Regions from separate parts of the Telluria sp. LT2P34 genome, predicted to be linked through region 3. Evidence: predicted binding sites of a transcription regulator. Region 3 holds the regulator's gene; each other region holds the start of a gene.

Region 1 (4,602 bases), on a different contig from region 3:
AAAAGCACTACCGCTGGGATGAACTGGCCGAGGGCCTGGACGGCTGCTGGCTGGCCCTGATCGCGTTTTGCGCGGTGCATGCGGTGGCGGCCTACTACCTGTCGCTGCAGCAGGTGCGTTTGCATCTGGCCCAGGCCCAGGCCGCGGCGCGCGACGCCGAGCTGCGCGCGCTGCGCCTGCAGGTCAATCCGCACTTCCTGTTCAATTCCCTGAACGCGATCTCGGCGCTGGTCTCAAGCCAGTCGAACCGCGAGGCCAACCGCATGCTCGGCTGCGTGTCCGACTTCCTGCGCGCCACCCTCGCGCACGACGGCCGCCACGAGCATTCGCTGGCGGAAGAACTGGCCCTGCTCGACGCCTACCTGAAGATCGAACAGGCACGCCTCGGCGAACGCCTGTGCTTGAGCATGAAAGCCGGTCCCGGCCTGCTGGATAACGTGGTGCCCTACCTGATGCTGCAGCCCTTGGTCGAGAACGCGATCCGGCATGGCATCGCGCCGCTGTCGGCCCCCGGCCGGCTCGACATCCGTCTCGAGCGTGCCGGGGACCGCCTGCTGGTCGAGGTGCTGAACGACGGTCAGCAGCCGGCGCAGCCGGGATGCGGTATCGGCCTGCTCAACGTGAGGGAGCGTCTGCGCCATCTGTACGGCGACGAGCAGGCGGTCGAGGCGGGATGGACGCCGGACGGCCGCTTCGGCGTGCGCATCGCCATGCCCTTACGCAGCATGGAGGCGGCGGCATGACGATCCGGGTCGTCATCGTCGACGACGAACCGCTGGCCAGGCTGGCGGTCAAGCTGAGGCTGGCGCGGCGCGGCGGCTTCGCGCTGGTGGGCGAGTTCGGCGACGGCGACAGCGCTTACGCCGGTATCCTGGCGCTGCGGCCCGACCTGGTGTTCGTCGACGTCCAGATGCCGGGCAAGACCGGGCTCGAGCTGCTGGCCGCGCTGCCGCCGGCGCAGCGGCCGATGGCGATTCTGCTGACCGCCTACGACAGCTTCGCCGTGCAGGCGTTCGACCTGGCCGCGCTGGATTACCTGCTGAAACCGGTCGATGACGACCGCCTGGACGAAGCGCTGGACCGCGCGCAGCAGGCCTTTCCGTATCGCGCCCACGGCCGCACGCTGCCACCAGCGCCGCCGACGCTGCGCAGCTTCAGCGTGCGTGTCGGCGCGCGCACGGTGCTGGTGCCGGTTGCACAAGTCGAGCGCATCGAGGCCGATGGCGACTACGCCACCCTGCATGCCAACGGCAAGACCTGGCTGGTGCGCGAGCGCCTGCACAACCTGGCCATGCAGCTCGATCCGCGCCAGTTCCACCGCGTGCACCGCTCGACCATCGTACGGCTGGACATGGTCGCCGAGCTGCGCTCGCTGACCAACCGCGACGCCCTGCTGCGCCTGCATGACGGCAGCCTGCTGCGCGCCAGCCGCACCTATATGCCCGCGCTGGCGGAAGCACTCCAGCAGCTCGACAAGAAATCGGCATGACGCAGCTTCAAGCCACATCCGCCCGCTTCGCCGGGTTCGACATACCGGATCGAGGGCCAGGCGTCAGCATGCTGCGCTTCATAAATTCCCGGTCAATTGCGGTTGTGCGGTAGCGTCTGCTTCCCACAACGCAAAACGCCCGCTGTACTGCAGCGGGCGTTTTCACTTCTCACTAGCGGCAGGCTTACTTGCGGGCGCGCTGACGCGAACGTGCCAGACCGAGGCCGGCCAGCGCCACGCCGATGAGTGCCAGCGAACCAGGTTCTGGCACGTCGACTGGATTGCAGGTCGGGTCAGTCGGTGAGCAGGCAGCACGTGCGGCGGTGCCGATGAACAGCTGCTCGAAACCGTTGTTCAGATCACGGCCATAAGGTACTCCGTTGCCGCCGGTGCAATTGCCTGCTGCCGTGGCCGGATCGCAGCCGAGGCGCAGGTCCATATGCAGGGTATAGCCGGCCAGTTGTTCGGTCGACAAGCTATTGAACAGGCTGTCGAGTTGGCCATTGAGCTCAGGGAAAAGAATTGCGTAAGCAACATCTTCCGCACCCAGATTGTGGTTGACCGGTGCACCGGCACCAGGGGTCGCACAGTTGACAGGCGCACCAGCGATGTAGCAGATCGAGCCGCCCGACAGGACGTAGTCGGTATTGGCGTTGGTGCCGGCGATCGGGCCCGACCCGTCCGAGGTGTAAGTCGTCACATCGCCCATGAACGTACCGCCACCGCCCTGGGTGAACAAGTTGTAGGCCGAGTTGTTATTCGACAGTTCATACAGGCCAATCTGTTCACCGAGGTTGTTGGTGATCGTAAGCAGCGTCCAGGCGGCCAGGCTCTGCGTTGCACCCTGCGCAAGGTTGGTCTGATTGTTATTGAAGAAGAAGACCAGCTGATCGTTCAGCAGGAAGTTTTTCAGCGACGCCAGCGATGCATCCCAGGTGTTCACGCCATTGAAGGCGACGCTGCCGTTGGTGCCGTTATTGGGCGATACTGCCGTCGAGAAATAATTCGAACCACTGACGCCGTTTGGCGTGGCATATGCATTGTCCATGCCAGCGACATTCGTCGTCAGGCCAGCACCGTTGGAGCCGGTCGCAATGACGATCAAGTCCTTGATGGATCCTGGCGTCGAGCTGACATTGAATTGGCAGTTATTTTTATTTTCGCAACCCAAGGCCGCGGTTGGCAAGGAGTACGATTGCGCATCGCCATACTGAACATAGCGCTGTCCAGCAAGATCGACGATCGGATCCGCATTCGCGGTGCCGACGACGGTGACAGCAACCAAGGCTACGGCGAGCGTACTGAGGCAGTTTGAAACGGTCTTTTTCACGATGTCCCCTTTGAAATATGATTTGTAGTCAATGTGATTACCTACACCGTTAAGCATAAAACGTGCCATAGCTTAGCGAAATCAACAAAATCAACTACTTGGCATGCTATTTCACAATAATTTACATTTAACAAATACTATTAATGTAAAGAAATTCGATATGATTTTTGTGCAAGTTTCTGGTGTCGTGATTCTGAGTCTCGTGCTCGGCAGAAGTCTCGCCGATCAGGCATTCAAAATCGCCGCCGAGCAGACCGGCAAGGATTCGAGATCCAGGGGTAAATATTGTCTTGAAGGGCGATCGCACCCGCTGCAGCACGAATGCGATGCCACTCTGCCCGCTTACTTCCCGATCAGCACCGGCTCGCCAAAGCCCAGTTCCTTCATCCGCGGCAGCTGCGTCTTCGCATCACCCACCACCAGCCACACCATTTTCGACGGATCCAGGTATTTCTGCGACAAGGCCTGCACTTGCGGCAGCGTCATCGCCTTGACGATCCCTTCGCGTTCCTTGACGTAGTCGGCGCGCCAGCCGTATTTGCTGATGTTGTCGAGCATGCCCAGTTTGGCGCCGGCGGTCTCGAAGGCGCGCGCATTGCTCTTGACCAGGAAGTTCTTGGTCGTTTCCAGGTCGGCTGCCGAATAGCTCGAGCCGTAGTCCGCCAGGATCTGTTTGACCAGTTGGGTGGATTCGAGCGTGACGTTGCTGCGCACACCGCTGGCAATCACGAAGGGTCCGGCGCTCTTGCTGCCCGAGAAATTCGAATTGATGCCGTAGGTGTAGCCTTTACCTTCACGCAATTGCTGGGTCAGGCGCGACGCAAAGCCGCCGCCGCCCAGAATGTAATTGGTGACGGTAGCCGGGTAGTAATCCGCATCGGTGACCGGCAAGGCACGGTAGCCGACCTGGATCACCGATTGCTTGGCATCCGGCACATCGACAAAATACACGCGGGCAGGCGTCGGGGCGCTCACCGCCAGCGGGGCTGGCAGCGTGACGGCTTTCGCCTTCCACTCGCGCTCCAGCCCGGCCAGCGAACGCGCGACGGCCGCTTTCGGCAGCGGGCCGATCAAGTGCATGCGGGCGTTCGATGGCGACAGGTTGGCGCCGTAATATGCCTTCAGGTCCTCGATGCCGATCGCATTCACGGTCTCCGTCGTGCCGAGGATGTTGCGCGAGCGCGGATCTTCTTTTGCGTAGACCAGCTTGGCGAAATTGATGGCGGCCAGCGCGTTCGGGTCGGCGTCCTGCTGGCGAATCTGGCTCAGCACGCTTTGCTTGATGAGGGCAAATTCCTTCTCGTCCCAGCGCGGTTGCAACAGGATTTCCTGCACCAGGTCCAGGGTCGCCTGGTAGTTGCGCGCCAAGGTGGTCACGCTGATGCGCACGTCCTCGGCACGGGCCGCGACATTGATCGTCGCGCCCAGTTGCAGGATCGCTTCTTCCAGCTCTTGCGGGGTCTTCTTGGCGGTACCTTGCGTCATCATGCGCGCCATCAGGTTGGCGACGCCCACCTTGTCGAGCTTGTCGAGCAGCAGGCCGCCGTCGATCGCGATGTCGAACTGCACCAGCGGCACTTCGGCGTTTTCGATACCCAGCACGCGCATGCCGTTGGAAAGCTGGGTGTCCCACACCGGCGGCACCTTCAGCGCCGGGGTCGGCCCGTAGCCGGGTTCCTTGCTGCGGTCGAAACTGGAGGCGGTTCTGGTATAGGCCGCATCGGCGCTGGCGTCGACTGCCGTTTCCGCGCCCTGCACCACTTTTTCTTCGACGACTTCGGCC
Region 2 (4,602 bases), on a different contig from region 3:
TGCGTGCCCTTCAATGCCGACTCGGAGAACAGGATGCCGTTATTCGCGATGATGCCGACCTTGACGCCATAGATGTGGGCGAAGCCGCACACCAGCGTGGTGCCGTAGCGGGCCTTGAATTCGTCGAATTCGCTGCCGTCGACCACGCGTGCGATCACTTCGCGCACGTCGAAGGGTTTGCGGGTGTCCACGGGAATGACGCCGTAGAGTTCCTGTGATGGATATTTCGGCTCCACCGTTTCCCGGGTCGCGCCCTGCACGACCTTTGTGCGGTTCAGGTTCGAGACGATGGTGCGCGCCAGCGATAGCGCGTGCAGATCGTTTTGCGCCAGGTGGTCGACCACGCCCGACAGCCGGGTGTGAACGTCGCCGCCGCCCAGGTCTTCGGCCGTGACGACTTCACCGGTCGCCGCTTTCACCAGGGGCGGGCCGCCGAGGAAAATCGTGCCCTGCTCCTTGACGATGATCGACTCGTCGCTCATCGCAGGGACATAGGCGCCGCCGGCCGTGCACGAACCCATGACGACGGCGATCTGCGGGATGCCCTTGGCGGACAGGTTCGCCTGGTTATAAAAGATGCGGCCGAAATGGTCGCGGTCGGGGAACACGTCGTCCTGGTTCGGCAGGTTGGCGCCGCCCGAGTCGACCAGGTAAATGCAGGGCAAATTGTTTTGCTCGGCGATTTCCTGGGCCCGCAGGTGTTTTTTGACCGTCATCGGGTAGTAGGTGCCGCCTTTGACGGTGGCGTCGTTACACACGATCACGCATTCCTGGCCGGCGACGCGGCCGATGCCGGTGATGATGCCGGCGGCGGGCGCTGCACCCTCGTACATGTCATAGGCGGCCAGCTGGGAAAACTCGAGGAAGGGCGTGCCCGGATCGAGCAGCATCTGCACGCGGTCGCGCGGCAGCAGTTTTCCGCGCGCCACGTGCTTGGCGCTGGCCGCTTCGCCGCCGCCCTTGGCGATGGCGGCCACCTTCTCGCGCAGGTCGTCCACGATGGACTGCATGGCTGCGGCGTTGGCTTTGAATTCGTCACCACGCGGGTTGAGTTTGCTCTCGATATGGGGCATTGCCGTCCTCTTTATTTGTCGAGCACCTGACAAACCTCAGGGCTGCGTTGCGTCGTCTCGCCGTACAAGTGTACTGTCTTCGACGACGCGCCTTGCCCTGAGGCTTGTCAGGCACTCTCATTTTTTGCTGGAAAAGTGCCGTCCAGGTAGAACCAGCGCGGCGTGCCGCCCAGGGCCGGATCGGGTTCGCGCAGGAAGCGGCTCGTTTCGTGCAGGCGCTGCGCGCGGCCACCGACCTTGAAGCGGGCAACGAATTCAACCGTGTCGCACTCTGGATGATCCAGTGATTCTGCTTTACGTTGACGTAAACGTAAAGCAGATTTTATCTCGAGGCCGAGCCAGCGCAGTTTCTCGTCCGGATCGAGGATCGCGTCCTGGGGCCGGGTGCGCGGATGCCAGGTGGCGCGCAGGTAGGTTTCATTGCGTAGCGTGTAGGCAGTGTAACGCGAACGCATCAGGGCTTCGGCGCTGTCTGGCAGTGCGGCGCCCGTGATGAACGGACCGCAGCATGTATCCAACGATGCGCCACCACAGGGGCAGGCAGGGGAGGTGTGTGGGGTCGGCATCAACGGATTATCCGCGATTTTCGTTCCCACAAATAGTCAGGATGGCTTCATCGCAGACGAAGCCATCCTATGCCGATGGAAGATCAGGCGATAGTCAATGCGTTTAACGGGTGGATTTCTTTGTGCGACGGATCAGGCTGAGACCAGCCAGGCCCAGGCCCAGCAAACCGAGCGATGCAGGTTCAGGCACTTCGGCAGGAGCATCGCGATATGCCCACACGCCAATTTGTCGGCCTGCACCGTCATTGAGCCCCCAGGTACCATTCGAGCCGACATCGAATGAGGCCTTGCCGTAATTCCATTGCAGAGCATCACCATCGCCAATGCGGGCAACTGTTGCTTGCGAGTCGCTGAAGTAGATATAGCCGTGCATCCAGCGGTTGCTACCCATGCTGCTGTAAGGAGCAGTGTGCTCCATCAGTGAATAGAAGAGCTTCGCCGCATCGAGGTTATTTTCGCTGAAATCCCCATTGTCGCCAGTGCGCACGTTGGCGGCTCCAGCATTGACGAACAGTGCCGTGACATCCGCTGCTTTCGCCAGTTGAAAACCTTTGCCGGCGAAGATCGAGTTGTTGAAAAAGCCATTGACGCCGCTTGCATTCGTCGTTTTGGTGACATCCACCCACTGGCGCTTCGTCACCGTGTCGAGAACCAGCATGCCGTCGCCTTGCGTGGCAAAGTCTTGCTCGATGAGTCCGGCCTGGGCAGTGGCCGAGAGGAGGAGCATTGCAGCGACGGCGAATTTGCTGATGAAGGAGGTGTTCATGGGGTAGTTGCCTTAGGGTTATTATATTTTCCTATTAGCAATTCTCGTGCCAGCGCAACAAACCCCTTTCGAATCAATAGTTTACAAAAAGTACTATTTAATTCTTTTTATCAACTGTAAGAATATTCGACAGGCAGCGCCGTATCGGCGGTCTACAAGGTGTCAAGCCTGACCGTAAACGTACTGCCCATCCCCGCCCCGTCGCTATGGGCCGTGACTGTTCCGCCGTGCAGGCCCACGACGTTCTTGACCAGCGCCAGGCCGATCCCGAGGCCGCCCTGGGAACGGTCGGGCGTGCGCTCGGCCTGGGTGAACAGGTCGAAGACCTGGGGCAGCAGGGTGGGGCCGATGCCGATGCCGTTGTCGCGAATGTGGATGCTGGCCGATTCCGCGGTTGCTTCGACCGCCACCACGATGCGCCCGCCGCGCGGCGTGTATTTCGCGGCGTTGTTGAGCAGGTTGGCCAGCACCTGCACCAGGCGGTTCGGGTCGCCCATCACCTGGACGCCGTCCGGGCCAGGCTCGACCGTCAGCGCATGCGCGCGCGACTCGATCAGGGGCCGCGACTGTTCGATGGCGCCGCTGACGATCGCCATGACGTCGAGCGGCTGGCATTCGAGCTGGATCAGGCCGCGCGTGACGCGAGAAATGTCGAGCAGGTCGTCGACCAGCGAGGTCATGTGTTTTACCTGGCGGCTGATCACCTCGCTCGACTTGCGCACCCGTTCTTCGCTGGCGATGCCGATCTTGAGCAGCTCGGCGGCCGAAGCGATCGGCGCCAGCGGGTTGCGCAGCTCGTGCGCCAGCATGGCGAGGAATTCGTCCTTGCGCCGGTCCTGTTCCTGGAGCGAACTGTAGAGGTTAGCGTTTTCGAAGCCGTTCGCCACGATCGAGGCCAGCTGCACCAGGATCGCTTCGTCCTCTTCCGTGAAATCGCCCTCGATCTTGTCCGATGCCTGGATCAGGCCGATATTCCTGCCCTTGCGGTCGATGAGCGGGACTGCCAGCCAGCCCTGTATCGGTGGATGGCTCGCCGCATGGGCGCCAAAACCTTTCCATGCCGGATGAGCAAGCAACGCTGCCTGCGTCAGCCGCATCGGCTTGTTGGTCCGGCATACCTGGGCATAAATGCCGCTGCCGTCGGCCTTGTTGGCATAGCCGCGATAGCCGGCATACTTGTCGGACAGCGACACGGCATTGAACAAGGGCGGCCATTTGTTCTCTTCGGTCACGGACACGACCGCCTGGTGCACCCCGAGGATATCGCGCACTTCCTCCACCAGGCCCTCGGCAATATCCTTGCTCGACAGGGCGGTACCGAGTGCACGCGAAGCCTGCGCCACTTTCGACAGCAGGGCCGAATGGCGCTTTTCGCGCTCGAGGCGCTGCGACAGCTCGGCCTGCGCCATGACGATGTCGTGGATATCCGTGTTGGCGCCGATCCACTCGCGGATGGCGTCGTCGGCATCGAGCATGGGAATGCCTTTGACCGCCGTCCAGCGGTATTCGCCGGTCACGCTGCGCAGGCGGTATTCGGTCTGGAACACCGAACGGGTCGCCACGCACTCGAGCCAGATCCGCCTGGTCTTGTCGCGGTCGTCCGGATGCAGGGCGTCGAGCCAGCCGAACTCTTTCCATTCCTCGTAAGTCTGGCCGGTAAAAGCGCGCCAGGAAGGCGAATCCTCGACCACGCGGCCGTCAGCCGTATTGGTCCAGACAATTTGCGAGGTCGCCATCACGAGCGAGCGGAAGCGCTGCTCGCGGGCCCGCAAGGCCGTTTCCGCCGCCACCCGCTCGGAAATGTCCTCATGCATCAGCATGACTTCGAGCACGCGGCCGGCGCGGTCCTTGATCGGATGCGCACGCGCGGTCACCCAGCGCGCGCGCCCGGCGCCGGCCAGCTCGACGACGTCGTAGCGGATCGCGGGAATTTGCACCGATTCGCCGGCCAGGGCACGCTGCAAGTAGGGAACAACGCCGCTGGCGATCAGCTGCGGGTCGGTCAGCAGGCTGAATTCGGGGCTGAGGATGAAGGCCTTCAGGTCGGTGCCGTCGTAGATCTGCCAGAGTTCTTCCCAGGCCCGGTTGACGCGGATGGTCTGGCCGTTCGGCGCCAGGATCTGGATGCTGGTCGGCGCCTGCTCGAACAGTTCCTGATAACGCGTCTCGTGACTGGCATGCGGGTCGGAATCCAGAG
Region 3 (4,602 bases):
AACAAGAACATATGAAGAACATCCTCCGCAATGTGCTCGCCGCCGCTTTCCTTTCGCTGGTGTCGCTGTCGGTATCGGCCGAGAAGGCGGACTCGCTCAAGCAGGCCGTGGTCGAATTCGATTCGCTCGACGTCGATGAAGTGACGCAGACGCGCATCCTGACCGGGAATGTGATCGTCACGCGCGGCACGCTGACCCTGAAATCGGACCGCGCGCTGGTACGGGAAACGCCGGAAGGCTATATGAGCGTGACGCTGACGTCGAATCCGGGGCGCGTGGCGACCTTCCGCCAGAAGCGCGACGGCGGGCCGGACCTGTGGATGGAAGGCCAGGCCGAGCGCATCGAATATGAAGAGCGCGAAGAGGTGGTCAAGCTGTTCTCGAAAGCGGTCGTCAAGGAACTCGAAGGCGGGCGCATGACGAATGAACTCGTCGGCCCCTTCATCTCTTACGACAACCGGCGCGAAGTGGCCGCCGTGCGCAACGACGCCAGCGGCCAGACCAAGGCCGGCGGCGGGCGCGGCACCCTGATCATCGCGCCGCGCCGTACGGCAGCGCCCGCGGTAGCGGCAGGAAAAAAATAATGAAGGATGACCGCGACACGCGCAGCACCCTGGTCGTACGGGGCCTGCAGAAAAGCTACGGCAAGCGCCTGGTCGTGCGCGACGTGTCGCTCGAAGTGGGCTGCGGCGAAGTCGTCGGCCTGCTCGGGCCGAACGGCGCCGGCAAGACGACCTCGTTCTACATGATCGTCGGCCTGGTGCCGTCCGACGCCGGCACCATCGAAATCAACGGCGCCGACATTTCCAGCCTGCCGATCCACCGGCGCGCGGTGATGGGCCTGTCCTACCTGCCGCAGGAAGCGTCGGTGTTTCGCAAGCTGACCGTGGAAGACAACATCCGCGCCGTGCTGGAACTGCAGCGCACCGATGAGGGCAAGCCGCTGACCAAGGCGGCGATCAACGAGCGGCTCGATTCGCTGTTGGCCGAACTGCAGATCGAGAAGCTGCGCGAGAACCAGGCGCTGTCCTTGTCGGGCGGCGAGCGGCGGCGCGTCGAGATCGCACGCGCGCTGGCCACCAATCCCCGCTTCGTGCTGCTCGACGAACCCTTTGCCGGCGTCGACCCGATCGCTGTGATCGAGATCCAGCGCATCGTGCGCTTCCTGAAGGAGCGCGGCATCGGCGTCCTGATCACCGACCACAATGTGCGCGAAACGCTCGGCATCTGCGACCGCGCCTACATCATCAACCAGGGCGCCGTGCTGGCCTCGGGCCGCCCTGACGACATCATCGCCGACGAATCGGTACGACGTGTCTACCTCGGCGAACACTTCCGCATGTAGGTATCATGAAACAATCCCTGCAACTACGGACTTCGCAGCACCTGGCGCTCACGCCGCAGCTACAGCAGTCGATCCGCCTGCTGCAGCTGTCCACGATCGAACTGCAGCAGGAGCTCGAGCAGATCCTGTCGGATAATCCCTTGCTCGAGCGGATCGACGACCCGCTCGACAATTCCGTGCGCCTGTTGTCCGACGGCGCCATCAACGACGCGCCCGCCCAGCCGCCGGATGCGCCGGCGCCAGGCGGAGAAGAACCCGCGGCCCCGGCAGAGGGCGCCGATGCGGCGGAGGGCGGCGGCGAGGTCGAGCGCGGCGAGGCCGATGCCGACTGGGGCGACGCGCCGCGCGCGCCGGGCAGCGACGGCGACGACGATGGCCGCCCCCAGCTGGGCGCTATCGGCGTCACGCTGCGCGAGCACCTGTCGGAGCAGATCCGGGTCACGGGCGCGAGCGTGCGCGACCGCGCGCTGGCCGAACTGGTGATCGACGCCATCGACGACAACGGCTATCTCGACGAACCGCTCGACGAAATCCTGGCGCGCCTGCCCGAAGAGCTGGAAGTGGACATGGACGAAATGCGCTGCGCGCTGGCGCTGGTGCAAAGCCTCGATCCGGTCGGCGTCGGCGCGCGCAGCGCCAGCGAGTGCCTGGCGCTGCAGATCCGGCAAATGCCGGGCGTGCCGATGGTCACGCGGCGCATGGCCCTGAAGATCGTCGAGGGCTACCTGACCTGGTTCGCCCAGCGCGAATTCAACAAGCTGAAAAAGGCGCTCGATTGCGATGACGAAGACCTGCGCGAAGCGCAAGCCGTGATTCGCCAGTGCAATCCGCATCCGGGTGCGGCTTTTGCGTCGAGCACCTCGGACTACGTGGTGCCGGACGTCATTGTGCGCAAGACGGGCACCGGCTGGAGCGTGACGCTGAATGGCGAAGTGATGCCGCGCCTGCGCGTGAACAATGTCTACGCGGCACTGCTGAAGCAGGGCAAGGGCGAAGGACAGATGAGCGCGCAGTTGCAGGAAGCGAAGTGGCTGATCAAAAATATGCGCCAGCGTTTCGACACGATCCTGCGTGTTTCGCAGGCCATCGTCGAGCGTCAGCGCAACTTTTTCAGCCATGGCGCGGTTGCCATGCGTCCCCTTGTGCTGCGCGAGATTGCTGATACACTAGGTCTGCACGAGAGCACCATTTCTCGCGTAACCACTCAGAAATTCATGCTAACCCCGCACGGCATGTTTGAGCTGAAGTATTTCTTCGGAAGCCATGTCGCCACCGAAGCGGGGGGCGAAGCCTCTTCGACGGCGATCCGGGCGCTCATCGCGCAACTGACAGGAGCAGAAGACCCAAGGAACCCATTATCCGACAGCAAGATCGCGGAAATGCTCGGTGAACAAGGAATGGTCATCGCGCGCCGAACGGTTGCGAAATACCGCGAGGCACTTAAAATTCCTCCAGTCAGTCTCCGCAAATCCTTGTAACAGCGGCCAGCCACGCGCGACCCAAGCGCGCTGTGTGAGCCGTTTCTTTTTCAAAGGAGTGTGTATGAATCTCACTATCAGCGGTCACCACCTCGACGTTACACCCGCCATCCGTGAATACGTACAGAACAAGCTGGAACGCATCACCCGCCATTTCGATCAAGTGATTGACTCCCACGTCATCCTCGCCATCGACAACCTCACCGAAAAAGACAAAAGGCAAAAAGCCGAAATCAACCTGCGCGTCTCGGGGAAGATGGTGCACGTGGAAAGTGTGGCGCAAGATCTGTATGCCGCGATCGACTTGCTGATGGACAGGCTCGATCGCCAAGTCATGAAGTACAAGAGCATCATGCAAAACCATAGTCACGAGTCGCTCAAGCGACGACCTGAAGGCGGAGAGGCTGTTGCTGCCTGATCGGCAACGAAGCACCGTCTAATAAGGGCGCCGGAAGGCGCCCTTTTCAGTTGGTAGAATGGTGATTTTCCCACAAGCCCAACCACCATGACCGACCATGTCCTGACCCGCGTTGCCAACGGCACCGGCGTGATTACCCTCGACCGCCCCAAGGCCCTCAACTCGCTGTCGCTCGCCATGGTGCGGCGCCTGAGCGCAACCCTGCTTGCCTGGCGCGACGACGCCGCGGTCGAGGCCGTCGTGATCACCAGCAGCAGCGAAAAAGCCTTGTGTGCCGGCGGCGACATCCGCTTCTTCCACGAGGCGGGCCACGCGGCGCCGACCGGCGGCAGCGCACTGCTGGAAGACTTTTTTACGGAAGAATACGCGCTGAACCACCTGGTTCATTTTTATCCGAAGCCGTATATCGCGCTGATGGACGGGGTGGTGATGGGCGGCGGCATGGGCATAGCCCAGGGCGGACCCGCCACCGGCCTGCGCATCGTCACCGACCGCACGAAAATGGCGATGCCGGAAGTGAACATCGGTTTGTTCCCGGACGTCGGCGGCAGCCATTTCCTGTCGCACGCGCCTGGGCAACTGGGCAACTACCTGGGCCTCACCGGCCTCACGATCGGCGCCGCCGACGCTGTATATGTGGGGCTGGCCGACGTGTTCGTGCCGGGCGCCCAGCTGGCTGAACTGAACGCGCTGATCGAGACGACGCCCGGGGCCGAGCTGGCGGGCGCCATCCGCGCATTCGGCGCGCGCTTCTTCGATGCCCTTGGGCCGAGCGCTTTGGAGGCGGCGCGCAGCACGATCGATGCGCACTTCGGTGCCGACTCGGTGGCGGCGATCATGCGCTCACTCGAGGGCGACGCCGCCCCGTTCGCGCAGAAGGCACTGGCCGCGATGCGCCAGCGCTCGCCGCTCCTGATGTGCGTGACGCGCGAGATGCTGCTGCGCGGCGCCGGGCTGGGCGTGGCCGATTGCCTGCGCATGGAACGCGCACTGGTGCGCCGCAATTTCGAGCACGGCGAAGTACTCGAAGGCGTGCGCGCGCTGGTGATCGACAAGGACAACGCACCAAAATGGAATCCGCCGGCGATCGAGGACGTGACGCCGGAGATGGTGGCGCGCTTTTTTGAACCGGTATGGCCGGAGTATGCGCATCCGCTGCGCTACCTGGACTGACCGGTAACGGGCCTACGACTGCTCGCGATGCCGCAGCACGACCCGCTCGGACTCGCCGAAATACGCCGCCAGGCGCTCGGCCATGTACACCGAGCGATGCTGGCCGCCGGTGCAGCCGACCGCCACCGTCAGGTAGCTGCGGTTGTCGGTCTTGAACGAAGGCAGCCATTTCTCGACGAACTGGCGGA

The links. The regulator sigma-54, encoded in region 3, starts transcription at its own class of promoters, with help from an activator protein. The targets are predictions, from matches to a motif close to TGGCANGNAANCTGCTTT.
Region 1: a site for sigma-54 is predicted at 2,870-2,887, ahead of AC56KZ_RS13805 (PEP-CTERM sorting domain-containing protein). Genes of this name have one in related genera too.
Region 2: a site for sigma-54 is predicted at 2,440-2,457, ahead of AC56KZ_RS13315 (PEP-CTERM sorting domain-containing protein). Genes of this name have one in related genera too.

The regions. Positions count from the first base shown of each region.
Region 1 is NZ_JCASIN010000004.1:268,657-273,258, reverse strand. It holds gene AC56KZ_RS13815 (sensor histidine kinase) at 1-743, shown strand, start outside; gene AC56KZ_RS13810 (LytR/AlgR family response regulator transcription factor) at 740-1,489, shown strand; gene AC56KZ_RS13805 (PEP-CTERM sorting domain-containing protein) at 1,674-2,819, opposite strand; gene AC56KZ_RS13800 (M16 family metallopeptidase) at 3,162-4,602, opposite strand, start outside.
Region 2 is NZ_JCASIN010000004.1:158,658-163,259, forward strand. It holds gene AC56KZ_RS13305 (carboxyl transferase domain-containing protein) at 1-1,073, opposite strand, end outside; gene AC56KZ_RS13310 (YchJ family protein) at 1,181-1,639, opposite strand; gene AC56KZ_RS13315 (PEP-CTERM sorting domain-containing protein) at 1,743-2,405, opposite strand; gene AC56KZ_RS13320 (PAS domain-containing sensor histidine kinase) at 2,558-4,602, opposite strand, start outside.
Region 3 is NZ_JCASIN010000007.1:18,353-22,954, forward strand. It holds gene lptA (lipopolysaccharide transport periplasmic protein LptA) at 12-584, shown strand; gene lptB (LPS export ABC transporter ATP-binding protein) at 584-1,345, shown strand; gene AC56KZ_RS17305 (RNA polymerase factor sigma-54) at 1,351-2,823, shown strand; gene hpf (ribosome hibernation-promoting factor, HPF/YfiA family) at 2,888-3,241, shown strand; gene AC56KZ_RS17315 (enoyl-CoA hydratase/isomerase family protein) at 3,329-4,414, shown strand; gene rapZ (RNase adapter RapZ) at 4,427-4,602, opposite strand, start outside.